One region of the Variovorax sp. LG9.2 genome, then DNA from elsewhere that is predicted to be linked to it. Evidence: predicted binding sites of a transcription regulator. Region 1 holds the regulator's gene; the other holds the start of a gene.
What was found. Region 1 encodes sigma-54, which starts transcription at its own class of promoters, with help from an activator protein. Its sites were predicted from a motif close to TGGCANGNAANCTGCTTT; they were not measured.
Positions count from the first base shown of each region.

Region 2: a site for sigma-54 is predicted at 1,864-1,881, ahead of nirB (nitrite reductase large subunit NirB). Genes of this name have one in related genera too.

Region 1 is NZ_JASJXB010000028.1:10,465-15,418, forward strand. It holds gene QN413_RS21500 (THUMP domain-containing class I SAM-dependent RNA methyltransferase) at 1-446, opposite strand, end outside; gene QN413_RS21505 (hybrid sensor histidine kinase/response regulator) at 471-2,261, shown strand; gene QN413_RS21510 (RNA polymerase factor sigma-54) at 2,271-3,884, opposite strand; gene lptB (LPS export ABC transporter ATP-binding protein) at 4,018-4,797, opposite strand; gene lptA (lipopolysaccharide transport periplasmic protein LptA) at 4,797-4,954, opposite strand, start outside.
Region 2 is NZ_JASJXB010000014.1:125,649-130,602, forward strand. It holds gene QN413_RS15935 (ATP-dependent DNA helicase) at 1-319, shown strand, start outside; gene QN413_RS15940 (DUF3606 domain-containing protein) at 370-552, opposite strand; gene QN413_RS15945 (hypothetical protein) at 746-1,678, opposite strand; gene nirB (nitrite reductase large subunit NirB) at 2,101-4,647, shown strand; gene nirD (nitrite reductase small subunit NirD) at 4,668-4,954, shown strand, end outside.

The sequences.
Region 1 (4,954 bases):
AGATGCGCGAAGACGCGGCAGTCGGGCCACTGCGTTTCGATGCTCGGCCGCACGCCGCCGGCTTTGGCGCGAAAGCGGTCGGCGATCGCGTCCTTGATGCGCAGCGTCGCGAAGTTCAGGCTCTGCAGCGGGCTGTGCTGCGCAGTGGTCTCGATCTTGAAAGTCTGCTTCGGCGTGAACCAGATCTCCCACGCCACGCCACTGGCAATGGCGTAGAGATCGTTCTCGCTGCGGTACGGCGCATGCGCCAATTCGATGAGCACGCGTTGCGCCAAGCGGCTGTGCAGGTTGAGCTTGAGGGCGTCGCGCCACTCGGCCCGGACCCGCACGCCGCCGCGCAGTGTCAGCAGGTCTTGGCCGACACGGCCGGTCAGCGCATGGACTTCCTGCGCCAGGAGTTCCTCGACGCCGGCGGCGCAAGGCAAAAAGAGAGAGAGATCGTTCACCCGCCCACTATAGTGGCCGTGCTCATGAGTTCCCCGTCCGCCCCCGCGTCGCCCTCATCACAGGCCGCTCCGTCGCCGGCCGTGCGCTTTGCAGTGCAGTGCGAAGTGCTGCGCCTAAGCGCCCAGCCCACCGGACCGATGCTGGCCGTGCAGTTCCTGCTGGACTGCGGCGTTGCAGCCCTCTTCGCCTGGCAGTATTCGGTATCGCACGCGCTTATCTGGATCACCATGATCGCCGCCAGCACCGCATGGCGCGGCTTTTTTCCGCAAGTGCTGCCCAGCTCGCTGACGCCCGAGAACCTGCAGCCTGCGCTCCGCCTGCACACCTTTCGCATCGCAGTACACGAGGCCGCGCACGGTGCGGCAGGCGTACTGTTGTTCAGTCCGACCGACCCGGTGGTGCAACTGCTGCTGGCCGTCGTCATCATGGCGATGACGCTGTCGTCGGCGTTCTCGGTGTCGTATCACACGCCCGCGATGCAACTGGCGATCTCGCTGCTGCTGGTGCCGATGATCGTGATGAGCCTCACCTACGGCCAGCCGGTGATGGTGACGGCGGCGGTCCTCGGCATCGGCCTGCTTGCGATGGTGTGGAAGCTGGTGTCGGAGCGCTCGCGCCAGCTCGAAGAAAACATCAGCCTGCGCCACAACGAGAGCGCGCTGCGCGTGCAGGCGCTGGCTGGCCTGCGCGCGTCGGAACAGGCGCAGGCCGAGCGTCTCCGGTTCTTTTCAGCCGCCAACCACGACCTGCGGCAGCCGGTGATGGCGATGGGCCTGCAGGCCGAAGTGCTGCGGCAGCAACTGCGCGCCGGCGAAAGCGCCGCCGTGGTGCAAGGCTCCGTCGATGCGCTGTCACGGGCACAGCAGGCGCTCGAAGGCTTGACCAACCAGCTGCTCGAAATCGGTCGCATCGAGGCCGCTGCCGACCCGTTCACGTTGACCGCGGTCGCCCTCGCACCGCTGCTGAACGAGTTCGCACGGCAGGCAGGCAGCGGCCGGGTGCGGGTGCGTTGCCCGGCCGAAGCCATCGTGTGGACCGACACGGTGGCGCTGCGCCGCATCGTCGCCAATCTGGTCGACAACGCTGTCAAGTTCGCACCCAATGGCCGCGTGTTGCTGGCCTGTCGGCGCCGGCCGGACGGCTGGCGCATCGAGGTGCGCGACAGCGGCATCGGCATCGCTTGCGAAGCGCAGGAGCGGGTGTTCGGCGACTTCGAGCAGGTCGGGAACGTGGAGCGCAATCTACAGCGTGGGCACGGGCTGGGGCTGGCCATCGTGCGGCGCCTGGCGATGCGGCTGGGGGTCCAGATCACGCTGCGGTCGCTGCCGGGACGCGGCTCGGTGTTCGGCTTCACGCTGCCATCGGCCCCTCGCGATGCGCACCCCGACCGCACGGCACGCGCCGCGACCGCGGCGGCGACCAGCACCGCTGCGCTCGACGCCATGCCGCTGGCGCCCGGCTTGGCGGTGCTGGTGGTCGAAGACAACGCTGTGGTGGCCGACAGCCTCGCGGCCCTGCTGCGCCAATGGCAGGCGCTGCCACGCATCTACGAGAGCGCGGCCGAGGCGCTGGCGCTCGCCGACCTGCAGGCCATCGACGTCGCGCTGTGCGATATCCGCTTGCCGGGCAAGCTCGACGGTATCGACCTGGCGCGACGCCTGCAACTGCAAAAGCCGTCGCTCACGATCGCGCTGATCTCGGCCGATATCGATGAAGCGACGCTGCACCTGGCCCGCGAGCGTGGCTGGCATGCGTTGCGCAAGCCGGTGCAGCCGGCGGAGCTGCGCGGGATTTTGTTGCAGGCGCGGCGGTAAACCGACGCCTTACAGCGCCTTGCGCAGATTCGCCGGTGCGATGCGCAGCGCTTCGCGGTACTTGGCGACGGTGCGCCGCGCACATTCGATCCCCTGCTCTTTCAGCATGTCGGAAATCTGGCTGTCCGACAGCGGCTTCTTGATGCTCTCGGCGCTCACGAGTTGCTTGATGAGCGCTCGCACTGCCGTGCTGGATGCATTGCCGCCGGTTTCGGTTCCGAGCGCCGAACCGAAGAAGTACTTGAGCTCGACCGTGCCGTAAGGCGTCGACATGTACTTGGCCGTGGTCACGCGGCTGATGGTCGACTCGTGCAAGCCCAGCTCGTCGGCGATCTCACGCAGCACCAACGGGCGCATGGCGAGTTCTCCGTGCACGAAAAAGCTCTTCTGCCGCTCGACGATGGCGTTGCTCACCCGCAGGATGGTGTCGAAGCGTTGCTGGATGTTCTTGATGAACCAGCGCGCCTCCTGCAGCCGCTGCGACAGCGCCTGGCTGCCCTCGCCCTTGTGCGCCTTGAGCGCGCCGGCGTAGATGTCGTGCACGCGCAGACGCGGCATCACGTCGGGGTTGAGCATCACGCGGAACTTGAGCGTTGCGCCACGACCGGTGCGGGTGACGATCACGTCGGGCACCACGATGTTGCGCTCGACATCGACGAAGCGGCGGCCCGGCTTGGGCTCCAGCTTGGCGATCGCCTGCAGCGCGCTGCGCACTTCTTCTTCGTTGCTGCGTGTGAGCGTGGCCAGACGTTTGAAGTCGCGCCGCGCGAGCAGCTCCATCGGCTGCTTGCAGATCAGGATCGCAGTCTTGCGGATCTGCTTTTCTTCGGCCGTCTCGTTCTCATGGGCGAGCGCCTTCAGCTGGATTGCCAGGCATTCGCCGAGATCGCGTGCGCCGACGCCGACCGGCTCCAGGCTTTGCAGCAGGCCGAGCGCCACCTGGAAGTGGTGGACGAGACCGTCGAACTGGTCGTTGTCATCGCCCGCGAGGCCCGATGCCAGCGCTGGCAACGAGTCTTCGAGATAGCCATCGTCATTCAACGATTCGATCAAAAAACGCAGTGCGGCCTGGTCGTTTTCGTTCAGCCGCAGGCTCAGTGCCTGTCGGTGCAGGAAGGATTGCAGCGACTCCTGGCTGCGCGCGAGCTCGGTGGCGTCGGTGCGCTCGCTGCCGTCGTTCGGGCCGAGGTTGTTGCTGCTGGCTGGCGCCTCGCCGCCCCATTCCCCATCGTCCGGCGTCATCTCGACCGTGCCGTCGCCGCCCCAGTCGGGCTCCTGGTCGGACATCTCGGCGGCCGGCGCTTCGGTCTCGCTGGCGGTGGTCGCGGTGCTGGCGCCGTCGGCACTGGTCGCGAGCGCGCTGGGCGCGAACTCGCCGTCGCTCTCGCTCTGGCGGTCGCTGTCGTGCTCTTCGCGCGGCGCTGGCGCGTCGGACACGTCGATGCCGAACTCTTCGCGTGCGGCTTCTTCGGCCGTGCGCTCCAGGAACGGGTTGTCGTCGAGCATCTGCTCGACTTCCTGGCTCAACTCGAGCGTGGACAACTGCAAAAGCCGGATCGACTGCTGCAGCTGTGGCGTGAGCGCCAAATGCTGCGAGACACGAAGAGAAAGACCTTGCTTCACGGACAGCCTGCCAGACACACTCTGTTCAAGAAACACCGCAGAACCGGCTTTGCCGGGCTGTTGGTGTTGCCCCCGGTCAGGGGGTGGAAGAAGCGACACGCAGTGCGCGACGACCTGGGGGCGAGCAACAAGTTCACATCCGGAAGTGTTCGCCGAGGTAGACGCGTCGTACCTCGGCGTTGTCGACGATCTCCGAAGGCGTGCCCTGTGCCAGCACTTGCCCGTCGCTGATGATGAAAGCGTGATCGCAGATGCCCAGCGTTTCACGCACGTTGTGGTCGGTGATCAGCACGCCGATGCCGCGCTCTTTGAGAAAACTGATGATTCGCTGGATTTCGATAACGGCAATCGGGTCGATGCCGGCGAAGGGTTCATCCAGCAGGATGAAGCGCGGCTGCGTGGCGAGCGCACGGGCGATTTCGACCCGCCGCCGCTCGCCGCCCGACAGCGACAACGCCGGCGAGTTGCGCAAATGTTCGACGCGCAGGTCGTTCAGCAGCTCGCTCAGCCGCTCTTCCATCCGTGCCTTCGATATCGGGACCGCCCTGCCGGACTCGTCGGTGTCTAGCTGCAGCTCGAGCACGGCCCGCACGTTCTCTTCGACCGTGAGCTTGCGGAAAATCGACGCCTCCTGCGGCAGGTAGCTCAGACCCATGCGCGCGCGCTTGTGGATCGGCATGTGCGCGATCGGCTCGCCGTCGATGGTGATCTCGCCCGCGTCGGCGCGAACCAGCCCGACGATCATGTAGAACGAGGTCGTTTTTCCGGCGCCGTTCGGGCCGAGCAGCCCGACCACCTCGCCCTTTTGCACGCCGAGCGACACATCCTTGACGACCGTTCGGCTGCCATAGGTCTTTTTGAGGCCGCGCGCTTCGAGGCGGCTGCCGACGTCGATCGTGTCTGCGTTTTCGATCACTTGCGCGGTTCTCCGCCGAGCGTGGTGCTCTGGCGCAGGCCGGAGCCTGCAGCGGGGGTGGCGGGCACCGTCGTGGCCGGCGCGGCACTGGAACCCGAGCCCGGACCGGACGCAGGCGGAGCCGCTTTGGCGCCACCGGCTGCCGACGCCGGAG
Region 2 (4,954 bases), on a different contig from region 1:
CTTTGCTGTGCTGGGAGGTGCTTTCGGTGAAGGAATCGACCTGCCCGGCGAGCGTCTGGTCGGCGCCTTCATTGCGAGTCTTGGACTGCCGCAGCACAACGAATTGAACGACGTGATGCGCGAGCGGATGCAGGAGCGCTTCGGGCAGGGCTATGAATACACGTACCTCTATCCCGGCCTGCGCAAGGTCGTGCAGGCGGCGGGCCGCGTGATTCGCACCGAGCAGGATGCGGGCGTGTTGTATCTGCTCGACGATCGGTTCGCGCTGCCCGAGGTGCAGCGCCTGTTGCCGCCGTGGTGGCGCATCGAGCTCCGCTGACCGCGAGCGATCAATGAAGCCCTGCTTCGCGCAACGCGACGGCGCTTCGTTCAGCTCACGCCGAGATGCGTTCGCACTTCTTCTGCGGATGTGCCGACTTCGGCCACTGCAAGACGCAGCGCCTCCTCGGTTACCCCGAGCCGCTGGGTCCATTGCTCGACCGCAGCGATCTGGGTCACATCGACCGCCTGGCCGGGATTTGTCGGCACGACGATGTCATCGGACTGAGTCATGGTTTGCTCCTTCGTTTGCATGGACGCAATCTTCAGTCGCGCGATGCAGCCCCCAGGACAGACGCGTGCCACGGACCGTGCAGGAAAACGCCCTCACATCCCAAAAGATTGCTTCAGGCGTTGACCCGCGTAGTCCTGCGCTTCCTTGGCCTTTTGTACTACTGCGGCCATGGCCGGTGCGCCGGCGTGCCGACTAGCGGTAGCCCGCTTCGTTGGGGTTGTGGATGATCCAGATCAGATAGCCACTAGAGAAATCGCCCATGCCGCCGCCGGCAAAAATCAGCCGGCCCTGACCTTTGTAGGTCATTTCGAAGCGATGACGGTCGGCGCCGAAATAGAACGGAATCCAGGCCTTGCCGGTCATGTAGGCGCCCTGGTCGGTCGGCGGGCCAGCGAGGTCCGTGACCTGTCGCAAGGGCATTCCGATCTGGAGCTTGGTGAACTTGCTGCCGGGTGCCGGGTTGCCGGTGATTTCGCCTTCGTAGTCGTTCAAGCCCTTGACCGTGCGACCGCTGCCGGCCTCGACCTTGGACGAGTCCGTCACGTTGCCCTTGGCATCGATGCCGGGCTTGGCGCCTCCAGCGTAGGGCGCAGGCGCTGCGGCCGCAGCAGCAGGCGCTGGCGCGGCCGCAATCGGCGCGGCGACTGCAGCGACTTCAGGCGCGCAGCGGTCGAGGTCGACGATCTTCTGTTTGCTTCGGGGCAGATAGCGGTAGTCGCGGACCTTGGCGGTGACGGCGCCGCCCGTGTAGCCGGGCGCGACCGATCGGCACACGAAAAAGGTCTGGTCGGTGCTGTCGACCGCATACGCGCCTGCAGGCACGTTGTGCCCGGTGGCTTTGGCAAGGTCGACGCTGACCGACTTGCCGACCAGGTCCTGCTTCACCTGCTTGCCGGTGCCTTCACCGATGAGGTCCGACAGCGCTGCGTATTCAATGCCTTCGCGCACTGGCTTCACCGGCGCCGCGCGGGCGGGCGCTGGTGCAGCTGCAGCCTGCGCAGTCGATGCAGGCGCGTTGGCAGGTGCCGGCGAGCGCGTGCCGCAACCTGCGCAGAGCGCCAGGATGGCGGCGGCCACGGTCATCGCCGACATGGATGAAGTGGTCGAAGCGTTCGGAGTGGTCAAGGGGGCAAGAGGCCGGGTCGTCGGAGTCACAGTCATTCCTTTTGAGCTATCGAGCTGCGCATTTTGCCGATGTTGTCGCACGCCAAACGAGTTCCTGCCAAGTTGTCCGGTGCACCAAACCAAGGATTCACGCGCCAGAACAGCGCATGCCTTCGGCATTCAGAAGACTCATCGCGCAAAAAGGCCGGCATGGATGTTGCGTGATGTCCATCAGTGTTCCGACGGCACCGTCGCCGCGGCCAACACATTGCCTCCGCCAATGACGGCGGGATCCGAACGAACTGAGAGCATCGATGCTCGACTGTTCGTCTGTTCCAACCCGATTTGCATCCGCATCCAGCGAGCGGGGGCCGTGTCGACTCTGTAATGACAGCGTCGGCCACCGCTCCCTTTCACCGGACCGGCTGCGTGCAGGACACGACATGAAAATCGCAGTGATTGGCCACGGCATGGTGGGCCACAAATTTCTCGAACAGCTCCATGCGCTCGGTATCGCCGATGCACAGGTCACGGTGCTGTGCGAGGAGCCGCGCCCGGCCTACGACCGGGTTCATCTCTCTGAATTTTTTGCCGGCAAGACGGCTGAAGACCTGTCGCTGGTCGAGCCGGGCTTCTTCGAGCGCACCGGCTTCACCTTGCGACTGGCGGCTCGCGCAGTGGCCATCGAGCGCCGCGACAACACCGTCACCACCGCCGACGGCGAGGTGGTGCACTACGACAAGCTGGTGCTGGCCACGGGGTCGTCACCCTTCGTGCCACCGGTGCCCGGCCGCGACCGCCCCAACTGTTTTGTCTATCGCACCATCGAAGACCTGGAAGCGATGAAGGAATGTGGCGCCCGCTCAAAGACCGGCGTGGTCGTGGGCGGCGGCTTGCTGGGACTCGAATGCGCCAAGGCGCTGCGCGACATGGGCCTGGAAACGCACGTCGTCGAATTTGCGCCGCGCCTGATGGCGGTGCAGGTCGACGAGGGCGGTGGCCGCGCGTTGCGCAACAGCATCGAGGCGCTCGGCCTGCACGTGCACACCGGCCGCAACACGGTCGAGATCGTCGACGGCGCGACCGCACGGCACCGCATGGTGTTCGCCGACGGCACCTATCTGGAGACCGACATGATCGTGTTCTCCGCAGGCATTCGTCCGCGCGACGAATTGGCGCGGCAGAGCGTGCTGGCGATCGGCGCGCGGGGCGGCATCGCGGTCGACACCCATTGCCGCACCAGCGACCGCAACGTCTACGCCATCGGCGAATGCGCGGCGTGGAACGACCAGACCTTCGGCCTGGTGGCACCGGGCTACGACATGGCGCGCGTGGCCGCCAAGCACATCGCGGGGCAGGACGACGCCGCCTTTACCGGCGCCGACATGAGCACCAAGCTCAAGCTGATGGGCGTGGACGTGGCGAGCATCGGCGACGCCCACGGCAAGACGCCCAAGTCGCGCGCCTACCAGTACATCAACGAGCACAAGCAGATCTACAAGAAGATCGTGGTCAGCGAAGACGGCAAGCAACTGCTGGGCGCGGTGCTGGTCGGCGATGCCGCCGAGTACGGCACCCTGCTGCAACTCGCGCTCAACGGCATCACGTTGCCGGCCGATCCGGAGTTCTTGATCCTCCCGTCGAGCGACGGCAAGGCCAGGCCCGGGCTCGGCGTGGAGGCGCTGCCCGACAGCGCGCAGATCTGCTCGTGCAACGACGTCAGCAAGGGTCAGATCTGCGCGGCGGTGGGCGAGGGCGTCTGCACCGCCGCCGGCATGAAGGCCTGCACCAAGGCTGGCGCTTCTTGCGGCGGCTGCGTGCCGCTGGTCACGCAGGTCATGAAGATGGAGATGGCAAAGCGCGGCATGGCGGTCAACAACCACCTGTGCGAGCACTTTGCTTATTCGCGCCAGGAGCTGTATCACCTGGTGCGCGTCGGCGAGATCAAGACCTTCGCCGATCTGCTGGACCAACACGGCAAGGGCCTGGGTTGCGATATCTGCAAGCCGACCGCAGCCAGCATCCTGGCATCTTGCTGGAACGACTTCGTACTCAAGAAAGACTTGGCAAGCCTGCAGGACAGCAACGATTATTTCCTGGGCAACATCCAGAAAGACGGCAGCTATTCGGTGGTGCCGCGCATGCCCGGCGGCGAGGTCACGGCCGACGGCCTGATCGCCGTCGGCCAGGTCGCAAAGAAGTACGGCCTTTACACCAAGATCACGGGCGGCCAGCGCGTGGATTTGTTCGGTGCGCGCGTCGAACAGCTGCCGCCGATCTGGGAAGAACTGATCGCGGCCGGCTTCGAGTCAGGCCATGCTTATGGCAAGTCGTTGCGCACGGTGAAGAGCTGCGTCGGCTCGACCTGGTGCCGCTACGGCGTGGACGACAGCATGGGCATGGCGATCGAACTGGAGAACCGCTACAAGGGTCTGCGCACGCCGCACAAGATCAAGTTCGGCGTGTCGGGTTGCACCCGCGAATGCGCCGAAGCACAGAGCAAGGACGTCGGCATCATCGCCACCGAAAAGGGCTGGAACCTCTATGTGTGCGGCAACGGCGGCATGAAGCCGCGCCATGCGGAGTTGATCGCGTCCGACCTGAGCAAGGCCGAGCTGGTCAGGCTAGTCGACCGCTTTTTGATGTTCTACGTGCACACCGCCGATCGGCTGCAGCGCACCAGCACCTGGCGCGACAACCTTGAAGGTGGGCTTGACTACCTGAAGGACGTGCTCATTCAGGACACGCTGGGGCTCGGCGCCCAACTCGAAGCCGAGATGCAGCACGTGGTCGACACCTACCAGTGCGAGTGGAAGACGGCCGTCAACGACCCGGCCACGCGCCAGCGCTTTCGCTCCTTCGTCAACAGCGACAAGAAGGACGAGCACATCGTGTTCGTGGAAGAGCGCGGCCAGATCCGGCCGGCCCGTGCCGAAGAGCGCAAAGCGGAGGCCGAAACCTCTGCCGCCAACTCCACCGCCACCGCCTGAACATCCGAGGACATCTCACCATGACCACTAAAACTTTCCACTGGACTGCCGTGTGCGCGGCCACCGACATCCTGCCCGACACCGGCGTGTGCGCGCTGGTCGACGGCGTGCATGTCGCGATCTTCCACATCGGCGCAGAGCAGCAGTTCTTCGCTATCGACAACGTCGACCCCAAGTCGCGGGCCAGCGTGCTGTCGCGCGGGCTGGTGGGCAGCCTGGGCGATCGCATCGTCGTCGCGTCGCCGCTCTACAAGAACCACTTCGACCTGCGCAACGGCGAATGCATCGAATCCCCGGAGTACTCGGT